2 regions of the Bacillus sp. A015 genome follow, and region 2 is predicted to be linked to the other one. Evidence: riboswitches for the same ligand, from Rfam matches in the RefSeq annotation. Region 2 holds a riboswitch; the other holds the start of a gene.

Region 1 (12,005 bases), on a different contig from region 2:
GATTACCTTTTTGAAGCTCATATGTGTCGCCTTGCATGATGACCTTAAAGCTGTAGATCGAAGACACGATATACGGAATGAGATACGCAAGTGTCGCTGATGTTGTTAAAAAGGTAAAGGCTTCATTAATCGTGCGTGACATGACTGAGAAAATAAACAGCTGTGACATGATATTTGTGACAGTCAAAGCGAAGGCAGGACTGCCCTTTTTGTTTGTTTTTGCAAATACTGCTGGGAAGTCGCCTGCCTTTGCTGCTTGATAAGGTACTTCTGAACCGAGTAAGATCCAGCCAAGCATTGAGCCAAATAAACAAATGATCGCAAGCAGTGCCATGACAATCCCGCCAGCCGGCCCAATAATGAGCTGAAGCACGTCCACGAATGGTTTGTCTGAGCCTTGCAATTGATCATGCGGCAGAACGCCCATTGTAATCAGCGTGATAATCATGTAGATCGAAAGTGCGATTAAAAGACCCGTAATCGTCGCACGTTTCACATCGCGCTGCGAAGACGCTCTCCCTGATAAAATAACCGCAGATTCGATTCCGATAAATGCCCATAGTGTGGAAATGGCCGCATGATGAATTTGGCCTCCAAGTCCAAGCACTCCTTCGCCCCCTGATGCAACCGGGAAGTAATAATGCTCAAATAATGCCGTTTGGAATGCAAATAAGCCCGCTACAATAAAAAGGACGAATCCGAGCACCTTTGAAAAGGTCGTAATAAAGTTTAATTTACTTGCAGCACTTAAGCTTGTGATTAAAATGGTATGTGTTCCCCATAGAAGGATGGTACATACGATAAAGGTCATGAGCTGACCAAGTGTGATCGTTTCTTTTCCAAAGGTAAAGATCACCGTCTTTACGGTTAAAATAGGGAAAAAAGTCGTTAAATAACCGGCAAGGCTCGTAATAATGGCGACATTACTAATCCAGCTCGCCACCCAATATCCCCAAACCATTGTAAAACCGGCTGCTTTTCCCTTTTTCGGATCTTTAAAAAGCGCCCTTGCATAACTTTGTGGTCCTGCCGTCAGCTGCGGCTTATGAATGGATAAATGCCCAAATACAAGTGCAATCATCAGCACACCGCCACCTGTGACAAGCCATGCCATCGTCACACCTAAAGGACTTGCGTGCTGGGCAAGCGTACTTGGCAGCATAAAGATGCCTGAACCTACCATATTTCCGACGACAAATGCCGTCAATAACCAAAAACCCCATTTTTTTGTCTGTTCCATTTCCGTACCTCCGTTATATTCACTTTGGACCAGACCCGGCAGTATCTTCATTGATATATTTGTGAAGCAATGACTTGCATTCTTTATGTTCATAATGGGTCACTTTCTTAACAGCATACCCTTATCTTTGTCACTGAGAACATAAAAAAAAGCCTGAACAAAAGTCCATGCTTTTCAAAACATACACCTTGATCTCCGGATAGCCCTCCACGCTTTTAGACGTGGCAGTCCTGCATTTATTCAATGCAGACCCAGCATAAAGAAAGTTGGAGCTCTCTCTACACTTCGGCGCTGATGCCTTTTTCCCATGATCAACGATTCCATCTCTCCCATGAGTGACTCATCATCCGCGCAACCTCTACCTCACTGAGACATAGCGTGAGGATTTCTATTCATTTTTACTACACGAAGGTTATCAAACATTTTCACATCTGTCAAAGGGAAAAACATAGAAAAAAGACAGAGGAATGATTCTCTGCCTTTTACCTGCTTATTGATGATTGTTTTTCTTCTTTTGTACAGCTTCCTGAAGCGGATCGCCTGCTAGTTCTTTACTTGCTTCTTCTAACAGCTGATCTACCTGCTGATGGTCTTTTTCACTTTTTGCCTTTTTATCCTTTTGGAAAAATGACATCGCTGCTTCCCCCCCTTTTCATAAAATGCGTTTGCCTGTTTAATTTGTGCGACAGCACTCAGCATTATACAAGGAGAAGAGACTCATTCATCATGAAAGGTCTGTCTCATTTTTTGCAAATAAGTCAAAAAGGTTTTTAAATCTTCCTCTGTGAAGTCTGACATCATATGCTGAATCACCTTACCAAAAAGGCGTGTATGCTTTTCGTAAATGGCCAGCCCTTTTTCCGTGGCTTCTAACTTGACAAGTGAATGGTCTTCCTTGTCCCGTTCTCTTTGAATATAGCCCTGTTCGCTTAATTTATTGAGTGCAATAGAGGCTGCACCTGGGTTTAAAGAGAGTCTTTGCTTCAGCTCTTCGGCATCTGATACTTTTCCTTGTATCAAAATAGAGAGAGCATAAATCTGCGGTGGCGTGATGTCTTTTTCTAACTCAAGTAACTTGCGGTTTAATTTACGGCTGACTTCATAATGTACGAGAACAATTTCTTTTAAAATGTCTGCATTACTCATCCGAATCGCATCCTTATCGTTAGTATCAACATGACTTCCCCCTTATTATAAAATGTTTTTCCAATCAGCCAACCCTTTTGTCCTCTTTTTCTATAGAAATAAGCCTTGCTGAATGAATTCACCCTTGATATAGTGAGTACTTGAACAAAAAACAGAACAGGAGTACGCATCATGACAGGAAAAACACACATTATGGGCGGAATCGCCGCCACAACGGCCGCCGCCTACTACTACGGACTCGATCCAGTCACTATGGCTGCTGCTGGATCAGCAGGTGCTTTGATCCCCGATCTTTGCCATACGAAAAGTAAAATCGGCAGGAAATTCCCGCTGCTCTCGACACTGATCAGCAGTGTGTTCGGTCATCGCACGTTTACACACAGTTTATTATTTCTGCTGATCATTTATTTTATTTCGACAACATACATTCCAAATGACAGCCTAAGTATCGGTTTACTCGTTGGGATGGCGAGCCACCTCATCCTTGATGCTGGAACAGTGAACGGCATTAAATTTTTGTTCCCAGCTTCCATTAAAGTACGTCTCCCCTTCTATGTCAAAACAGGCAGCACAGGAGAACAAGTCGTACTAGCTGCTCTCACCGTCGTTACCTGCTATTACATCGCTGTCATCTGCGGAATATCCATTCCATTGCAGTTCTAAGAGAATGAAAAAAGAGTTTTGCAAAAAAGACAGGATATGAATTGATCATTCCTCATTTTTTTAGTAGTTTTAAGATAAGTGTTTTTGCCGTGCAGCTGAATACAGAATGGTGAGGAGCTACATAAATGAAAGCGTTTTTCAAAGATCACTGGTTTTTAGTGTACTCCATCCTCTTCATGTGGATGAAAACATACATCATTTATCAATTCGGATTTCATATACGAACGGCCAATCTGTTTCACGAATGGCTGCTTTTGATCAATCCACTCAGCTTTTTGCTCCCTTTGTTTGGGATTGCTCTTTTTTTAAATGAAACCAAACAAAAGGTTTTTTTATTGACCGCAAATTTTATACTGACAGCCATCTTGATATCGAATACGATCTTTTACGGTTTTTATATTGATTTCATTACCATTCCCGTGTTATTTCAAGCCAAGAACATGGGGGATATGGGCAGCAGCATGACTGAGTTGTTCCACCCGCTGTTTGTGCTGATGCTCATTGATTTCGTGGTGCTGGCATGGCTGTTAAAGCGTAAACCATTAGCACCAAAAGCGTCATTCAAGACGATCAAAACGTATTATGCGGTCTGCTGCAGCTTTCTATTGTTTCATGTCAGCTCAGCCATGATGGATCATCCTCAATTTCTGACAAGCTCTTATGATCGAGAAGTCATCGTACGAAACCTTGGGCTGTTCCAATTCCACCTGTATGACGGCGCTGCCCAAACGGCGCGTATTGGACAAAAAGCCTTTGCAGATGAAGATACACTTTCAACAGTAGCCAACTATACAAAGGCTGATTACAGTGCACCAAACGAAGACTACTTTGGACTTGCTAAAGGCAAGAACGTCGTGTTCATTTCACTTGAATCAACGCAGCAATTTGTCGTTGACCAAAAGGTGAATGGACAATACATCACACCCTTTTTAAATCAACTGGCCAAAAAGAGCTTTTATTTTGATGAATTTTATCAGCAGACAGAGCAAGGGAAGACATCGGATTCAGAGTTTATTGTCGCAAATTCCCTCTATCCATCTAGCAGCGGCGCTGTCTTTTTCACAGCGAGTGACAACGAATATGACACGTTATACAAGGAATTGAAAAAACAGAATTATCAATCCGTCCAATTTCATGCGAATAATAAAACGTTTTGGAATCGTGATGTGATGTATGAATCGCTTGGGATTGATCGCTTTTATGATGTCGATTCGTTTGATGTCAATGAACAGAATTCGACTGGCTGGGGCTTAAAGGATATCGACTTTTTTGATCAATCCATTGATTATTTAAAGAAGTTGAAGACTCCTTATTACAGCACGTTCATTACATTGACAAATCACTTTCCATTTGAAATCGATCCAAAGGATCAATTTATTGATGAATATAATTCGACTAGCGCCATTTTAAACCGCTATGTGACGACCGTCCGCTATCAAGATGAAGCCATTAAGACATTCTTTGACCGCATGAAAGAAGAAGGACTGTATGAAAATACGATGTTCGTCCTTATGGGTGATCACTATGGCATCTCAGAGGCACATCATGAGGCAATGGCAGAGCTCCTCAAAAAGGATGAAATCACACCGTTTGATGCTGTCAAACTACAGCGGGTGCCATTTTTAATCTACATTCCTGGTATCACGGATCAAGCACCGCAGACAATATCTGAAACAGCCGGCCAAATGGACGTAAAGCCAACACTCCTTCACTTGCTCGGTATAGAATCCAAGGATGCCATTCAATTTGGAAATGACTTATTTTCAAACGAACGGACGCCTTTCGCTGTTCTGAGAAATGGAAACTTTATTACAGATGATTATCTCTATACAAAGAACACCTGCTATGACCAAAAAACAAAAGAGCCTGTTGAACAAGATGAAGTTTGTCAGCCTTATATAGAAAAAGCCAATAAAGAGCTCTCCTTATCAGACAAAGTCATCAATGGGAATTTACTGCGTTTTTATCAGCATTAAAAGCTGCCATCTGGCGGCTTTCAGATTGTTGACAAAGGGCTAAAATGACCTTTATTTTAGCCCTTTGTCTTCTTTTCAGCGTGATAGAAAACCTTTGCAGTCTAGGAAGGACGAGTACTGGAGCGGAGCGAATTTGACATTCGTGAGCACCGGCACGCAGGACTGACAAAGAATGCGAGGGTTTGTCTACACGCTGAAAGCCTATGAATGCTCAAATAAGTTTGATTATCATAAGGGATACATGATATTGAATGATGAGAGGTGTGAACATGAAGTATACATTCTTAGCCTTCATCACCCTATGTTTGCTCCTAACCGGATGTCAAACAGAGATGAAGTCATCACATACGAGCAAAAAGACGGAGCTTGTGATTTCAGCAGCTGCAAGCCTTCAAGATGCATTAAAGGAAATTGAATCCGCCTTTAACGATCAGCATCCGAACGTCACATTAACAAATAATTTTGGGTCATCAGGCGCACTGAAGCAGCAAATCGCTCAAGGAGCAAAAGCGGATCTCTTTTTCTCTGCGGCTGAGGAGCCTTTCGATGAACTTGTCCAATCTGGAGACATTGATCAGGATCATACAAAGGATGCCATACAAAATGAGCTTGTCCTCATTGTGCCAAAAGAAAGCTCTTCCTCTATCAAAAGCTTTCAAGACGTCCAGCACTTAAAAGGAAAAATTGCTCTCGGTACACCTGAATCTGTTCCTGCTGGTACATACGGAAAAGAGATTTTCACAAAGCTGAACATATGGAATCAAGTGAAAAAGAACGCTGTCTACGGCAAAGATGTGCGTCAAGTTCTAAGCTACGTAGAGACAGGGAATGTGGAAGCTGGTGTTGTGTATAAGACAGACGCCCTCGTTTCCAAAAAAGGAAAGATTGTGGATGAGGCAAATCCGGACATGCATTCCCCCATCATTTATCCAGTAGGAATTGTAAAAGGGACAGAACATTTAGAGGAAGCCAAGGCATTTTTTCAATATCTCCAATCAGATACAGCCGCATCAATTTTTAAAAAGTACGGCTTTCAAGTGAAATAATGCCTATGCTGACTGAAGAGTTTTTATCTCCTATTTGGCTGTCGATTCAAGTTGCCGTCGTCAGCGGACTATTGGCTACTGTTTTTGGAACAACGATCGGCTTTTGGATGGCGCGAACATCTTTTAAGGGGAAAATGATCGTTGAAACGCTCCTCATGATGCCGCTTGTCCTCCCACCAACGGTCGTAGGGTTTTTATTGCTTGTCATGTTCGGAAAGCATAGCGTGATTGGACGCGCCATTGAATGGATCTTCCATCAGCCTGTCATCTTCACATGGTGGGCGGCAGTCATTGCATCAACAGTTGTGGCTTTCCCGCTCATGTATCAATCAGCAAAAGCGGGGTTTTCTACGATTGAGTCAGACATTGAAGGTGCTGCAAAAGTAGACGGTGCTCATTCATTCCAAGTCTTTGCCTATATCACCGTACCACTCGCCCTGCCTTCCCTGCTGTCAGGCAGCGTCCTCAGCTTTGCCAGGGCCCTTGGAGAATTTGGGGCGACCTTAATGTTTGCCGGCAACATCCCAGGGAAAACCCAAACACTCCCAACCGCTATCTATGTGGCCATCGATTCTGGACGAATGGAGCTTGCTTGGGCTTGGACGATTTGTATTGTGATATTGTCTTTTATCATGCTGCTGGCTGTGCGCCGAAGCAGCACATAAAAAATCCCCCCTATTCTCACATAGGGGGATCTATACTACATATTTACTTTGCCGTTTTACCACAGTATAAGTCAGAAATGATAACAAGATGATAAGCAGTGAAAGGCAGGTCAGAATTGTGGTTACACTAATGGGAATAGGCACAAATAATTGGTAGTTTCCTTTAAAAGAAAACAGATGCAAAGCTAAGTTGGCGATCATATTTTTCAAATCAAAGACACCTAAGTTAGGGATCAATAAAAAATAGACCATATAAATAACCACAGATAAAATAAAACTTCGACATAAACTACCTAAATAAAAAACAATTGTACTAAATAACCAGCTTGTACATACAACAAACATCAATTGAAGAAGTATAGAATATTCGGTACTATCTTTATATGTAAACAACTGAACAGATATATCCTGTGAGATGACAGAATAAAATAGATGACTAGCCATATACGAAATGAGACAGATAATAGAAATAAAGAATAGAATGATCACATACAGAGACAGTTGCTTTGAAAATAAAACATCGTTCCACTGATATCGAACCGCTTTTATTTTCATCGTTTTATATTTAACATCATATGTGGTTAAATAGACCGCATATAAACCAAATGCAAGAGGGTAAAAGATAAACCCCATCCATTCTAAAGTAGTTGAAATGGCTTGCGCTGGTTCCATCAAATGAAGTGACTGAATAAACTGCTCATAATCATACTTTAAGACATTTTCTACAACTTCTCCTTCAGCACCGGCTAATTCACCTTCTTCTATATTAACTGGCATCGTCAAAGCTTTTTTAATATCAATGCCGAGCTCTTTATATTCAGTTTCCGTTTTTACATATTGAGCATAATTTGATTTTGTTGTTTCATATTGAGCATACACATTCCATAACGAAATCAGCATTAATGGAATGAACAAGATAAGAAATGTTTTAGCATAATATTGATATAAAAGCTCTTTTTTCATTAGCTTAAAGATATGCTTGATAAACGTCACCCAAATCCTCTCCTTTTTCCTGAAAGTCATGGATTTGAATCATTGATTTGTCCTTTAAAATAAACAATTCATCGACAATAGACGAGTAAAATTCAAATTGATGACCTGTAGCAATAATGGTCATGTCTTCAGACCACTTCTTAATCATTGCTTTTAATTCCATCATTGTGCCATAATCTAAACCATTTGATATTTCATCTAAGAACAAATAAGTTGGTTTGGTTAATGCAATGAATATGAAACTTAGCTTCTTTTTTTGGCCATAAGAGTAATGTTTGACCTTTTTCTTTAGAATCTCATGTGGTAGATATTCACGTGCCAGCGCCATACACTTTTTTTGGTCAACGGGAACATTTAACAATAAACGTATATTTTGGTAACCGTTTAAATTCAAATAGAGCGGCGTATCATCATACATCACTTGGATTTCATGTCTCACTTGATCAATTGACTGGTGGTTATACAAAATCTCTCCTTCATATTGTTCTAACTGGAGTAGACATTTCATAAAAGTCGTTTTTCCAGATCCGTTCTTCCCCATGATGAAATTGACCTTTCGATGTTCAATTTGAATATGTAAATCTTCAAAAATAGGCTGATGTCGATATGTTTTTGTTAGCCCCTTTATATGGATCATTTCCAAAACCTCTCTTGGTATTTATTGAGATTATCTGTAATATTTCATACGTAGCGCCTTTTCTATTAAACTATAAAGTTAATCCCAACCATGTTTCCCTTTTCCATTTACCCACACTCTATCTGTAAAAGAGTTACTTACAAAGGTAACATCTCCCCACGGTGTGGGTGTTCCAAATTTAAGGGTAGTTTTATGTGCCCATTTATGAATTGTAGATCCCTTGTAGTATCTTTTCGAACCATTTTTTTCAACTTTGTTAGGAAAGATATAGCCGGCGTCTTGAGAACCAGAACTCGACTTGATTTTACCTGAGGAATATCTCCAATCAACATATGATTTAGACCAAGCTAGAAAGCTTCCTCTCGACGTGGTGAGCCTTTTTGCATAAACTTTCGAAGCACTTGTAGACATCTCACCTTTATTTGTTTCCTTTATTGTTTGTACATACATGGTACTACTAGAATAATCTTCTTGAATCACTTTTTGCTCCTTGCTTAAATCAACATTTGCTGCTTCAGTAAATGTTGTAGGCAGGATAGTAAAACCCAAAGTTAACGACAAGCTAAGAATGACCTTTTTCACATAATTCCCTCCTTTTATTTACAATTAATAAATTACCATTAAATGTATTACTCTTCCCATATATTTATTAAATTTAAGGTTATTTTAAGGAATTAAGCATATTTTTCAACACTTACTTACATTTCAAGATTTAAAAAACACCTTTCCAATCGTCTTAGAAGTGTAACACTCCCAAGTCCTATCAAAAGGTGTTTTAAAATCATTCTATTTTGTTATGATTCAAACCCAACCGTCATCGTCTCTGGATTCGAGCCGACGCGTTCGTTATTATTTAATGCATCGATTTTTTCCATGTCTTCTTGAGAAAGCTCGAAGTCAAAAATGTCTGCGTTTTGTTTAATGCGTTCTTCATTGATTGATTTTGGAATTGTCACGACGCCGCTTTGCAGATCCCAGCGCAAGATGACTTGAGCAACAGATTTGTTGCAGCGTGCCGCAATGTCCTTCAATATGTCATGATCTAGCAGCTTTCCTTGCATCAGCGGAGACCACGCTTCAATTTGAATGCCTTTTTCTTTTGCATATTGACGTAATTCGACAAGTGTCAGTTTCGGATGAAACTCAACTTGGTTCACCGCTGGGACAACCTCAGCATCTTTTAACAGCTCTTCTAAATGCTGAATATAGAAGTTGCTGACGCCAATGGCTCTCACTTTCCCATCTTTGTAAAGCTTCTCAAGCGCACGCCATGTGTCTTTAAATGTATCTGCATTTGGACCAGGCCAATGAATCAAATAGAGGTCTAAGTAATCAAGACCTAAACGATTTAAGCTTGCATCAAATGCAGCCAGCGCCTTGTCATAGCCTTGATCTGTGTTCCATACTTTAGACGTAATGAATAATTCTTCTCGTTTCACACCAGATTCTTTAATGGCTTTCCCTACGCCTGTCTCATTTTTATAAACGGCAGCCGTATCAATGCTGCGATATCCGTTTCGTATGGCTGCTTTTACGGCATCTACCACTTGATTGCCGTCCTCCACTTTGAATACACCTAAACCAAACCAAGGCATGTCCACTCCGTTATTCAGTGTTACGGTATCATTCAAGCTTTTAACCATGTTAACAACCACCTTTTTCATAGATTCCATCTTTTTCATTATCTCATGTTGCGCTTTAAAACTCTATTATCAGGCGTTTCTCTTCGCTTCGATGGCTAAAAGCAAAGCGCCTGTCATGCCAGCCTTGTCCTCAAGTCCAGGAGAGACAATGTATGTATCAAGCGGCGGCAGATCTACATAATCATTTACATAGGCAGCAAGCTTCTCTCGAATGAGCGGAAACAGCTGGCTTTGCTTCATCACGCCTCCGCCCATAATGATGCGTTCTGGGCTTAAAATGAGCGTGTATTGCATCAATGCCTGTGCCAAATAATCCGCTTCAAGTGCCCAAACCGATTCTTCCTGAGTGAGCTCCTTGGCCGGCTTTCCCCACCTTTTCTCAATCGCTGGTCCAGCTGCCAGTCCTTCTAAGCAAGTACCGTGCGCTGGGCAGACACCTGCAAACTGGTCTGATTCATGCTGCCTGACAAGGATATGTCCCATTTCTGGATGTGAATGACCATGAAGAAGCTCATTTTTCACAACAGCTCCGGCACCAATACCCGTGCCAACTGTGATATACATACAGCTGTTCAGCCCTTTGGCTGCCCCTTTTGTCAATTCACCTAATGCTGCCGCATTGACATCTGTTGTAAAGGACACAGGTACTCCTAATTGTTTCTCTAGCTCCGGGATGAACGGGTAATGCTTCCATTCGACCTTCGGCGTGTTCATGATATAACCGTAAGAAGGATCGTCCTTTTGGACACAGATCGGTCCAAAAGAGCCGACCCCTAATGCTTCTATTTCATATTTTTGAAAAAATGGAATGAGCTTTTGTAATGTCTTTTCCGGGTGCTCTGTAGGAATCGTCATTTCCTCTAGAATCTCCCCATACTCATTGCCAATTGCACAACAAAACTTTGTACCTCCAGCTTCAATTGCTCCATAATACGCCATCATTGATCTCCCCCTGCTCGTTCTCTTTCTTCATCATAAAACATAGGGGAGGAGATGACAACATCACGTATTGGTTAGCAAGACTGCTTCCATGTCATTGATATACTCCCTTAAATGATGGGCAATATCACGATTGATTTCGCCATCTTCATATAAGGTTTGAATTTCATTTCGAATCGTCTGTACAGCTTGGAAGTTGAGCTCCTTTTTCTTTCTGTCAAAGGCACGATCTTTTTGCTGAAAGAAAGATGGACCGTGTTCACAGCGGAAAATCACTTGATTGTAAAAACCAATGACTTGGTGACATGTTTGTTTATTTTCATCTGTCATATGCTGTTTGATCGAATCTACTGCAGCTTCAGCGGTTTTCTTACGAATTTGTTTGTACGATTCCTCGTTTTCTAAAATGCCGCTTGAAACGCGCTCATCCGGCCGCCATAATTGGAGCCATTGAAGCAAGCGCAGAAACTTCACTTTTGAAAAACGAATTTTAAAGGAGTTTGAATACAGCATTTCCAGCTCATGAAATCTCTCTTGCAGTTCATAGGCTTCTTCTTTATCTAATTTCTCTTCATCAATTAATTGCTGAAGCTTCATTTGCTCTGCTTTAATTCCATGCAATCTGATTTTCCGTTCCTGTTTTCTCATCCCAAATTGGTACGGCTCTCGCTGAATATTTCTCAGCTTCATTCGGTAATCATTGATGAGTGCAAGTGACACTTCCCTATTGTCCTCATTCATTCCTTCTTTTAAGGTTTTAATGGCACTTCTCAGCAGTTTCCGTTTCGCGTGCTGAATCTTTGTATTTAAGTCCACAGCAACTTGCTTATCTTTATTCTCAGATAAAATAGGCAAGAGCACACTAGCTAAAATGAGAGTACATAAGATCACGCCTGCTGCGAGGAAAATAATCAAATGCCGCTCAGGGAATGGTGATCCGTCCGCAAGCGTAAATGGTATTGAGAAGGCACCGGCTAAAGTGACAGCACCACGAACACCGGAGAATGTCATCAGCATCGAAGCGCGCAGCTTCGGTTTTTTCACATTCTGCTTTCTC
Region 2 (12,005 bases):
AGTGGCTATTATGCTGCCAAACTGCCCTCAATCGGTCATTTCTTATTATGCTGTTTTGATAGCAGGCGGCATTGTTGTTCAAACGAACCCGCTTTATACAGAGAAAGAACTCGCGTATCAAATGGAGGACAGCGGCTCCAAAGTGCTGATCACACTCGATCTATTGTATCCAAAGGCCTATAAAATGAAAGCGCTGACAAGTGTGGAGCACTTAATTATCACCAAACTACAAGATTATTTGCCATTTCCGAAAAATATTCTGTTCCCCATTGTCCAAAGAAGAAAAAACAAAATGGTCATCCAAGTCGAGAAAAGTGATACCATTCATCACTTCTCGCAGGTGATGAAAGAATCTTCAGGAGAACAGATTCCACAGCGAGCCTTTCAACCGAAAGAGGATGTCGCTGTTTTGCAGTATACAGGCGGAACGACCGGTTTACCGAAAGGGGTCATGCTCACGCATGAAAATATATTAGCCAATACAGAAATGTGTGCATCCTGGATGTATAAAACGAATCGCGGAAAAGAACGGATCCTTGGCATCATTCCGTTTTTTCATGTGTACGGAATGACCACTGTGTTGAACCTTGCAGTCAAAGAAGGTCATCAAATGATTCTTCTTCCTCGTTTTGACGTGGCTGATACCCTCAAAACCATTGAAAAACAGAGGCCAACGTTGTTTCCAGGAGCACCAACGATGTATATCGCCCTGCTGCATCACCCGAATATTGAAACGTATGACCTGTCGTCCATTACGGCTTGTTTAAGCGGCTCTGCGCCTCTTCCTGTTGAAGTCAAACAAAGCTTTGAAAAATTAACAGGAGGACGTTTAGTGGAGGGATATGGTCTTTCAGAAACCTCACCAGTTACCCATGCCAACTTCTTATGGGGAGCGAACAAAACTGGCAGTATTGGCTGTCCTTGGCCCAATACAGATGCCGGCATTTATTGCGAGGAAACCGGAGGACTCAAAGAGCCATATGAGCATGGAGAAATCATTGTCAAAGGGCCTCAGATCATGAAGGGATACTGGAATCAGCCAGAGGAGACAGCGGCTGTGTTAAAGGACGGGTGGTTTTTCACCGGAGATATTGGATATATGGATGAAGACGGTTTCTTCTATATAGTAGATCGGAAAAAAGATGTCATCATCGCGAGCGGCTATAATATTTATCCAAGAGAGGTTGAAGAAGCCCTTTATGAGCATGAGCTTGTGCAAGAAGTAGTCGTTGCAGGTATTCCAGATCCGTACAGGGGAGAAACAGTGAAAGCATTTGTTGTCCCAAAAAAGGATGCCTATTTAACTGAGGATGAGCTCGATCGTTTTGTTCGAACGAGAATTGCTTCATTTAAAGTGCCGCGTGTCTATGAATTTAAAGAGTCACTGCCTAAAACGGCCGTAGGAAAAATCTTGCGCAGAGTGTTAATTGAAGAAGAAAAAAGAAAGCAATCATCTTCTTTTGAAGCGCCTGTTGACCAATTGAAAAAATAACCTGCATCATCCGGTCCAGCGGCCGGATGATTTGAATTGTGACTGTCTGCTCTAGTATGCTAAAGGTTGAAAAGAAAAAAGAAGAGCACTTGACAAATCACTCGTTTCTTTTTAACATGAAGTTATGAATGAATGCTCATTCAATTTAGAAAGGGACGAAGCACATTGAAGCAGAAAAGACCGAAGTACATGCAAATTATTGATGCAGCAGTTGTGGTGATTGCAGAGAACGGCTATCATCAATCACAAGTTTCAAAGATTGCCAAACAAGCAGGGGTAGCAGACGGAACGATTTATCTCTATTTCAAAAACAAAGAGGATATTCTGATCTCATTATTCAAAGAAAAAATGGGACAGTTCATCGAACGGATGGAAACAGATATTCAAAAGAAACCGTCTGCCAAAGAAAAGCTTCTTCTGCTGATTCAGGAGCACTTTCGCCTGCTTTCGCAAGATCATCATTTGGCCCTTGTGACACAGCTTGAACTCAGACAGTCAAACCTTGAGCTGCGGCAAAAAATCAATGAGGTGCTGAAAGGGTATTTAAATATGCTCGACTCGATTTTAACAGAGGGAAAGAAAACAGGAGAATTCAGACAAGATCTAGATGTCCGCTTAGCGAGACAAATGGTATTTGGGACGATTGATGAAACCGCTACAACATGGGTCATGAATGATCAAAAGTATGATCTGACTGCACTTGCAGAAAACGTACATGATCTTCTCTTAAACGGAATACATCAATCTTAAAGACAATTGAAAAAGGATGATTGATATGGAAAAGATACTCAGCTTACATCAAGAAGAACAAATAGCGCTCATCACGATTCAACATCCACCTGCAAATGCCTTATCTTCTCAGCTTCTCACTGAGCTCAATGATATGTTTGACCAGCTCGAACAAAACGAAGAAGTGAGAGCCATTGTGATCCACGGAGAAGGCAGATTCTTCTCAGCAGGTGCTGATATTAAAGAATTTACGACCTTACAGAAAGAGTCTGATTATGCGAGTCTTGCAGACAGAGGACAGCAAGTCTTTGAACGAATTGAGCAATGTCCAAAACCAGTCATTGCCTCTATTCACGGAGCAGCATTAGGCGGAGGTCTTGAGCTGGCGATGTCATGTGATATTCGAATCGCAACAAAAGAGGCGAAGCTTGGGCTGCCGGAACTAAACCTCGGCATCATTCCAGGATTCGGCGGCACGCAGCGCCTGCCTCGCTATGTTGGATCTGCTAAAGCACTTGAAATGATGGGAACAGCTGAGCCGATTACAGGAGAAGAAGCACTTGCCTGCGGGCTTGTTTCAAAGCTTGCAGAAACAGAGGAAGAAGCGCTGGATGCAGCCAAAACACTTGCGGCGAAATTTGCAGCGAAAAGCCCTAAAACGCTCGAGTATGTGCTTGAGTTATTGAATGCGGCAAAAGTGTACTCATATGATGGTGGAATGAAGCTGGAAGCCAAAAAATTTGGTGAGGTTTTCCAATCAAATGACGCCAAAGAAGGCATTCAAGCCTTTATCGAAAAGCGCAAACCGAACTTTAAAGGGGAATAAGGGATTAGTATGACACAAGGGGGAGAAATGAATGAATATATTTGTTTTGATGAAGCGTACGTTTGACACGGAAGAGAAGATTTCCATTCAGTCTGGTGCAATTCAAGAAGATGGGGCAGAGTTCATTATTAATCCTTATGACGAGTATGCAATAGAAGAAGCGATTCAGCTTCGGGATGAGCACGGAGGAGAAGTGACCGTTGTCACAGTTGGCAGCGAGGATGCGGAGAAACAGCTAAGAACAGCGCTTGCTATGGGCTGCGATCAGGCCGTTTTATTAAATGTTGAAGATGACTTGGAGGAGTGGGATCAATATTCAGCTTCTACTATTCTTTATCACTATTTCAAGGACAAAGATGCTTCCTTGATATTGGCAGGGAATGTGGCGATTGACGGCGGCTCTGGCCAGGTTGCTCCTCGTCTTGCTGAATTACTTGGTTTTTCATATGTCACAACGATTACACGTATTCAAATAGACGGCGACTCAGCTTCAATTGAACGAGATGCAGAGGGTGACGTGGAAGTGATTTCCGCCCAGCTCCCGCTTGTTGTCACAGCGCAGCAAGGTCTTAATGAGCCTCGTTATCCATCGTTACCAGGCATTATGAAGGCAAAGAAAAAGCCTTTAGAAGAATTGGAACTAGATGATTTAGATCTCGATGAAGACGATGTGCCATATAAAATCAAAACGATTGAACGTTTCTTACCGGAGAAAAAAGAGGGTGGAAAGGTGCTGAGCGGTGAGCCTCAGGATCAAGTCAAAGAACTGACAGATCTACTAAGAAATGAAGCAAAAGTCATCTAAATATCCACTTTACGATATCACGAGAACAAGGGGGAGCTTGAAAGATGAGTAAAAAAGTTGTTGTACTTGGAGAAAGTCGTGACGGTAAATTAAGAAATGTGACATTTGAAGCGATTGCTGCCGCTCATCAAGTGGCTGATGGCGGTGAGGTCATTGGCGTATTAATAGGGGATCAAGTCAAAGAACAAGCCGATGAACTGCTTTACTATGGAGCAGATCATGTCATGCTTGTGGAGCATCCTCACCTTTCATATTATACATCTGATGGTTTTACGCAGGCGCTTCAAGCCATATTAGATCAGGTCAATCCGGATGCAGTGCTCTTTGGCCATACGTCTATCGGAAAAGACTTGTCACCCAAAATAGCAGCACGCCTGCAGACAGGCTTGATTTCAGATGCGATCGATGTAAGCGTTACCGGAGAACATCTCGTTTTCACTAGACCGATTTACTCTGGAAAAGCCTTCGAAAAAGTCATCTCGACGGATCGCCTGCTTTTGGCGACCATTCGGCCAAACAACGTGGCACCGCTGGAGCGGGATGCGTCACGAGACGGAGAAGTCACTCCAGTTTCTGTCGATATTCAGAACCTGCGAACGATCGTGAAGGAAGTCGTTAAAAAAACGTCAGAAGGTGTAGACTTATCCGAAGCAAAAGTTATTGTCGCTGGAGGGCGAGGGGTCAAGAGCAAAGAAGGCTTTGAACCGCTGAAAGAACTCGCCCAAACGCTGGGCGCAGCAGTCGGTGCCTCGCGTGGAGCTTGCGATGCAGACTACTGTGATTATGCCCTGCAAATTGGTCAAACCGGTAAGGTCGTCACACCTGACCTTTACATTGCCTGCGGGATTTCAGGCGCGATTCAGCATTTAGCCGGAATGTCTAACAGTAAAGTCATTGTGGCGATTAACAAAGACCCTGAAGCTGAAATCTTCAAAATCGCCGATTACGGAATTGTTGGTGACTTGTTCGAAGTGGTCCCGCTTTTGAATGAAGAGTTAAAAAAGATGAATATCCACTCGTAACGCTCATACACTCAGAATGCCTAGGTATTCTGGGTTTTTTTGTATGTCATTATGGAACAAAGGAGCGGTTGACAAGTGAAGGGTACAGTAAAAGTCAATGACGTGATCGGACGCATTTCTAAACACATTTATGGACACTTTCAAGAGCATTTAGGAAGAGGGATTTATGACGGGATTTGGGTAGGAGAAGACTCATCAATTGACCATATTGAAGGAATTCGAACCGATGTGCTAAAGGCGCTTCAAGCATTACATATCCCGGTGCTTAGGTGGCCGGGCGGCTGTTTTGCAGACGAGTATCATTGGGCAAATGGCGTTGGTGATCTGAGTGAACGAAAGCCGATGGTGAACACTCATTGGGGAGGTACCATTGAATCAAATGCGTTTGGCACACATGAATTTATGCGATTGTGTGAATTACTTGAATGTGAGCCTTATATTTGCGGCAATGTTGGAAGCGGGTCTGTTCAAGAATTAGCGGAATGGGTAGAATACATCACATTTCCTAAGGGGACACCTATGTCCGATTGGCGCATTCAAAATGGAAAACAAGAGCCTTGGAAGCTGACTTATGTTGGCGTAGGCAATGAAAGCTGGGGCTGCGGCGGGAATATGACACCTGAATACTATGCAGACCTATATAAACGCTATCAAACGTATGTGAGAGAGTTTGCTGGTAACCGTATTTATAAAATAGCTTGCGGCGCGAATTCAAATGACGTGAATTGGACAAAAGTATTAATGGAACGGGCTGCACCATGGATGGATGGGCTCAGTTTACATTACTATACCGTTCCTGGTACATGGGAGAAGAAAGGGTCTGCGACTGATTTTGATGAGGATGAATGGTTTACAACGTTGAAAAAGGCCTATGAGATGGAGCAGCTTGTCATGGATCATGGAAAAATCATGGATCGTTATGATCCAGACAAGCGAATCGGGATGATTATTGATGAATGGGGGACATGGTATGACCCAGAGCCAGGGACCAATCCGGGGTTTTTATATCAGCAGAACACACTGAGAGACGCCCTTGTCTGTGCCCTGCATTTTCATATATTTCACCGTCATTGCCAGCGGATTCACATGGCGAATATTGCCCAGACGGTCAATGTCCTGCAAGCGATGGTGTTAACGAAGGACGAAAAGATGATCCTGACCCCTACCTATCATGTATTTCACATGTTTCAAGTGCATCAGGAGGAAGAAGCACTTGAAGTGGAGTTTGATTCACCGCCGTATGAACGCCGAGGTGAAAAAATTCCTCAGGTCAGCGTGTCAGCCTCACGTTCCTCTGACAAGATGCATATTAGTTTTTGTCACCTGAACCCTTATGAAAAAGCAGAGGTATCCCTTGCAATAGATGGGATTGATCCACAAACGACTGCCACTGGCCGCGTGCTGACAGCTGATCGGATGAATGCGCACAATACATTCGATGATCCTCAATCCGTTCAGCCTGCGGACTTCCAGCAATTTGCTGTAAAGCCCGGCGAATTAACCATAGATCTCCCGCCTATGTCGGTTGTCATGATGACTGTCGATCTGACTTGATCACATATTTTGATGTTTGATGAGAAGAATGTTGGGGCATCATACATTGTAAATGAAGCGGAAAGGGAGTTATGTCATATGCTTAGAACCATTCTGATGATCATCGGTGCGATTGTTGTTATTGGTGCGATTATACGGTTTGTTTTTTAATTCATTTCATAAAAAATGATTCGTAAGCATTTCATTCGCAAGTCACATTGGTAGATGCTATACTAAAAAGCATAATTTACATTGGAGGAATGAATAATGGCAATCGTAAAAGCTACTGACGCAACATTTTCACAAGAAACTGCAGAAGGTGTTGTTCTTGCAGATTTTTGGGCACCATGGTGCGGACCTTGTAAAATGATTGCTCCAGTTCTTGAAGAACTTGATCAAGAAATGGGCGATAAAATGAAAATTGTAAAAATTGATGTAGACGATAACCAAGAAACTGCTGGTAAATACGGCGTGATGAGTATCCCAACACTTCTTGTTTTAAAAGACGGTGAAGTCGTAGAAACGTCTGTTGGTTTCAAACCAAAAGAAGCACTAGCTGAGCTTGTCAACAAACATCTATAAACACAACCATGCCATTGCGGTATGACCACTGAAGCGGTTCTCGTATAGACGAGAGCCGCTTTTCTTTCAATATGGTATAAAACAAATGTTCGTGATACACTAGAAGGAGTGAAAGAGGAAAACAAGGACGGATGAAAATATGAACAAACTGATCAAAGAAAAGCTGTCAGTCCTGCCTGATCGACCAGGCTGTTACTTAATGAAAGATAGACAAAATACGGTCATCTACGTGGGGAAGGCAAAGGTATTAAAAAATAGAGTGCGCTCTTATTTCACTGGATCTCATGATGCCAAAACGCAGCGGCTTGTCAGTGAAATTGCGGACTTTGAATACATTGTGACCTCATCTAACATTGAGGCACTGATTTTAGAGCTGAATTTAATTAAAAAGTATGACCCAAAATACAATGTCATGCTCAAGGATGACAAGACGTATCCTTTTATTAAAATTACGAATGAACGGCATCCTAAGCTGATCGTCACCCGCAATGTGAAAAAGGATAAAGGGAGATACTTCGGTCCATATCCGAACGTACAAGCAGCAAGAGAAACCAAAAAGCTGCTTGACCGCTTATATCCTCTAAGAAAATGTGCGACACTTCCTGATCGTGTCTGTCTTTATTATCATCTTGGACAATGTCTCGCACCATGTGTGTATGACATTTCTGAAGAAACGAATAAACAGCTCGTGGATGAAATCACCAGGTTTCTAAATGGAGGGCACCAGCAAATCAAGAAAGAACTAACCGAAAAGATGCAGGAAGCGGCCGAACAATTAGAGTTTGAGCGGGCAAAAGAACTGAGAGATCAAATCGCTTACATCGACTCAACAATGGAAAAGCAGAAAATGACGATGAGTGACTTATCAGATCGAGATGTATTTGCCTATGCCTATGATAAGGGCTGGATGTGTGTCCAAGTCTTCTTCATTAGACAGGGGAAATTGATTGAACGTGATGTCAGCTTGTTCCCTATGTATCAAGATCCAGAGGAAGAATTCCTCACGTTTTTGGGGCAATTTTATGAAAAAAACAACCACTTCCTGCCGAAGGAAATTTTGGTGCCAGACAGCGTAGATCAAGAGATGATCGAGCAGTTGCTTGAGACGAACGTTCACCAGCCGAAAAAAGGAAAGAAAAAAGATTTGCTTTTACTTGCACACCAAAACGCCAAAATCGCCCTGAAAGAAAAATTCTCGCTCATTGAGCGCGATGAAGAACGGACAATTGGAGCGGTGAAGCAGCTCGGGGACGCACTTAATATTTATATGCCATACCGGATCGAGGCATTTGATAACTCAAATATTCAAGGAGCAGATCCTGTTTCCGCCATGGTTGTCTTTCAGGACGGGAAGCCATATAAAAAGGAATACCGGAAATACAAAATCAAAACTGTCGCAGGGCCAGATGATTATGCATCCATGCGTGAAGTCATCAGAAGACGATATACACGCGTGTTAAAGGATGAGCTGCCGCTGCCAGATTTAATTTTAATTGACGGAGGAAAAGGACAGATCAACGCAGCAATAGACGTGCTCGAAAATGAATTGAATCTGTCTGTTCCAGTGGCAGGTCTTGTGAAAGATGAAAAACATCGGACATCGAATCTCATGATGGGTGATACACTTGAAATTGTTGCGCTAGAGCGTAACAGTCAGGCCTTTTATTTATTGCAGCGTATTCAAGATGAAGTGCACCGGTTTGCCATTAGCTTTCACCGGCAGCTGCGCGGAAAAAATGCATTCCAGTCTATTTTAGATGATGTACCAGGTATTGGAGAGAAGCGAAAAAAACAGCTCCTCAAACATTTTGGCTCTGTGAAAAAGATGAAAGAAGCCTCTGTCCAAGATTTTCAGGAGGCTGGCATTCCGAAACAAACGGCCGAACTTTTAATGGAGGCATTAAAAAAATAGATTGTACTTTTTCCAAAAGTCTGTTAAGATGTGACTAATTTAATAAATGAACGTGTTGTTTGTTGAAGATAGAGGTGCGAACTTCAAGAGTAGGCCTTCAGAGATCGATGGGATCTAGGAAGAGGGCTGAAAGGGGAGCGTCGCCGAAGTGAATAAAATCCACTCATTTTATTCGCTGGCTGTACATTGAAGAAATGTAGGGCTGTCAAGAATTTATTTCTTGGAGGGCTATCTCATTGTTTGCATCTTTTAATGATGATTTCAAAGCAATGGGAGATTTGTTCTCTCATTGCTTTTTTTATTTGCAGTGAGTGGGCAGTCTCCAAAGCCGCTTCTTGCTCTTCTCTCACACGTGATCTTTTGAAAAAGGGTGGTAGACATGGGACTAATTGTACAAAAATTTGGCGGAACATCTGTTGGATCGACAGAAAAAATTCGCAAAGCCGCAGAGAGAGTCATCGCTGAACGTAAGGCAGGTCATGATGTGGTCGTGGTTGTGTCGGCGATGGGAAAATCAACGGATGTTCTAGTAGACCTTGCCAAAGAACTCACAGATGATCCAAGCAAGAGAGAAATGGATATGCTGCTAACAACTGGGGAGCAAGTGACCATTTCATTATTGGCGATGGCGCTGCAAGCAAACGGCTATGATGCCATTTCCTTTACAGGCTGGCAGGCTGGTATGAAAACAGAGCAGGTGCACGGAAATGCAAGAATCGTGGACATCGATGAATCAAGAATCAAAGAGAAACTAAGTGCTGGGAAAGTCGTTGTTGTAGCAGGTTTCCAAGGAATTGCAGATGACCTACATATCACAACACTTGGACGCGGGGGATCAGATACGACGGCTGTGGCACTTGCTGCTGCATTAAAAGCAGACAAATGTGATATATACACGGACGTACCGGGTGTGTTTACGACAGATCCGCGTTATGTACCGTCCGCGCGAAAACTTGCAGGAATTTCATACGATGAGATGCTCGAGCTGGCCAATTTAGGGGCAGGCGTCTTGCATCCGAGAGCCGTTGAGTTTGCGAAAAATTATCAAGTCCCACTAGAAGTCCGTTCTAGTATTGTAAATGAATCGGGTACGTTAATTGAGGAGGAATCATCCATGGAACAAAATTTAGTCGTAAGAGGAATTGCATTTGAAGATCAGATGACACGCGTGACGGTGTGCGGCCTGTCAAGCGGTTTAACAACATTGTCGACCATTTTTACGACGCTTGCTAAGCAAAATATCAATGTTGATATCATCATTCAGTCCGTCACAAGCACAAATCAGACTTCCATCTCTTTCTCTGTGAAAACAGATGATTTGTCCAAAACAGTTGAAGTACTAGAAGAATATAAAGGGGCGCTTGGCTATGAGCAGATTGAGACAGAAAGCAAATTAGCCAAAGTATCCATCGTTGGGTCTGGTATGGTCTCAAATCCAGGCGTAGCTGCTGAAATGTTCGCTGTGTTAGCTGAAAAAGACATTCAAGTGAAAATGGTCAGTACGTCTGAAATCAAAGTTTCCACAGTGGTTGGCCGTGATGATATGGTCAAAGCGGTGGAAGCCCTGCATGATGCATTTGATTTATCGAAAGCGAGCGCAGCTGCTCATTCTTAAAAGAATAAAAAGAGGTGTATCTCATGAAAGAGTGCACCTCTTTTTTATATTTGAATCAGCCGCATAAAGAAAGGAACACACGTGCATAAACCCATTCACTAAGTATGCTATGATAGAAGAAGACATATAAAAAAAGGCGTGACCGGTAGTCCTCGCCTTTCATAAACAGTGTTAGCTAGGGTCTCTTAAATCCCATTTAACGGTTAAAATGACTTTATCAGCACGCTTTTTCACTTGCTCATAGGATTCAGCAACGTGCTCATTGAGAAGCTGAATCTGTTCAGCAATAAAACCTGCCTCCATTTGAAAGCATGGCTCTTTTTGATAGGTGAGTCGATTCGATACAAGTGGACCTTCGAGCTCAAACTCAATTTCCTGTTTTTTAGAATGGGCCATCGTGAGTGTCCCCCATCCGGCATCATGGAAAAATTCGGGGATTTTCTCCCATGACTCTTGAGGAAATTTACGAGCAAGCAGCTTACCCGCAAAATACATCATAGATGAATGATCCTGACCAAGAATGTCAGGCAGCAGAACTTCGCGTATCAGCTCGTAGGCAAATCCATTAACTTCAATTTCTTTTAGCTGTTCTAAGTTAGATTCAAATTTATTCATTGTACGGCTCCCCTCTTTCAACAATTTATTATAGCTTATGTGGGCATATGATGACAGAGTTTTCCCTGAAGTCTAAGAAATTCTTATTGTAGTAAAACGAATTTTGAATTAAAACTTTTAAATTTCGGAAAATTTTAATTTATGTACGCGGTTTCTTGACGCTTTTTTGACATAGGAGTAAAATGAAATTGTCAATAAATTTGAATAAAGTGCTTACATTTGAAAGAAGCGGGGGTAAGACAATTTTCAAGCAATTGCACTTTTTTTACTAGGGGGTAAAGTAATGTCGGGGAACAAAGAATTTTTTTATCGGAGATTGCATTCTTTGCTTGGCGTCATTCCGGTCGGTCTATTTTTAATACAGCACTTAGTGATTAACCACTTTGCGACAAATGGACCAGAGGCGTTTAACAAAGCTGCACACTTTATGGAACAGCTTCCATTCAGATATGCACTTGAGCTGTTCGTGATTTTCTTACCACTGATCTATCATGCTGTTTATGGGGTGTACATAGCCTTTACGGCACAAAACAACACGTCACGCTTCAGTTACTTAAGAAACTGGTTATTCAGACTGCAAAGGATTACAGGTATCATCACATTGATTTTTGTCACTTGGCACGTATGGGAAACACGAATTCAAGCTCAGCTTGGAGCTGAAGTAAACTATGACATGATGGCGAATATTTTAAGCTCTCCATTTATGCTAGGCTTCTATATTGTCGGCGTTTTATCTACTATTTTCCACTTTGCTAATGGCTTGTGGTCATTTGCTGTCAGCTGGGGAATTACCGTTTCACCACGCTCACAAAGAATCTCCACATATGTGACATTAGGTATATTTATAGCGCTTTCATATGTAGGGCTAAGAGCA

What was found. Region 2 has a riboswitch for lysine ahead of ACSLGF_RS07475 (aspartate kinase). Riboswitches for the same ligand answer to the same signal wherever they lie in the genome.
Region 1: it holds a riboswitch for lysine, as region 2 does, so the genes downstream of both, ACSLGF_RS10255 (amino acid permease) here and ACSLGF_RS07475 (aspartate kinase) in region 2, are expected to answer to the same signal.

What each region holds. Positions count from the first base shown of each region.
Region 1 is NZ_JBSPZB010000010.1:638-12,642, forward strand. Features, by position in the region: gene ACSLGF_RS10255 (amino acid permease) at 1-1,240, opposite strand, end outside; lysine riboswitch at 1,433-1,609, opposite strand; gene sspJ (small acid-soluble spore protein SspJ) at 1,731-1,874, opposite strand; gene ACSLGF_RS10265 (MarR family winged helix-turn-helix transcriptional regulator) at 1,958-2,386, opposite strand; gene ACSLGF_RS10270 (metal-dependent hydrolase) at 2,558-3,049, shown strand; gene ACSLGF_RS10275 (LTA synthase family protein) at 3,175-5,025, shown strand; gene modA (molybdate ABC transporter substrate-binding protein) at 5,295-6,071, shown strand; gene modB (molybdate ABC transporter permease subunit) at 6,071-6,736, shown strand; gene ACSLGF_RS10290 (ABC transporter permease) at 6,767-7,729, opposite strand; gene ACSLGF_RS10295 (ATP-binding cassette domain-containing protein) at 7,704-8,366, opposite strand; gene ACSLGF_RS10300 (hypothetical protein) at 8,445-8,948, opposite strand; gene ACSLGF_RS10305 (aldo/keto reductase) at 9,161-10,009, opposite strand; gene ACSLGF_RS10310 (ROK family protein) at 10,079-10,948, opposite strand; gene ACSLGF_RS10315 (Na+/H+ antiporter) at 11,012-12,005, opposite strand, start outside.
Region 2 is NZ_JBSPZB010000006.1:82,627-94,631, reverse strand. Features, by position in the region: gene ACSLGF_RS07515 (AMP-binding protein) at 1-1,492, shown strand, start outside; gene ACSLGF_RS07510 (TetR/AcrR family transcriptional regulator) at 1,658-2,242, shown strand; gene ACSLGF_RS07505 (enoyl-CoA hydratase) at 2,268-3,047, shown strand; gene ACSLGF_RS07500 (electron transfer flavoprotein subunit beta/FixA family protein) at 3,079-3,852, shown strand; gene ACSLGF_RS07495 (electron transfer flavoprotein subunit alpha/FixB family protein) at 3,897-4,874, shown strand; gene ACSLGF_RS07490 (alpha-N-arabinofuranosidase) at 4,950-6,428, shown strand; gene trxA (thioredoxin) at 6,675-6,989, shown strand; gene uvrC (excinuclease ABC subunit UvrC) at 7,129-8,901, shown strand; lysine riboswitch at 8,963-9,140, shown strand; gene ACSLGF_RS07475 (aspartate kinase) at 9,281-10,516, shown strand; gene ACSLGF_RS07470 (YslB family protein) at 10,688-11,131, opposite strand; gene ACSLGF_RS07465 (succinate dehydrogenase cytochrome b558 subunit) at 11,415-12,005, shown strand, end outside.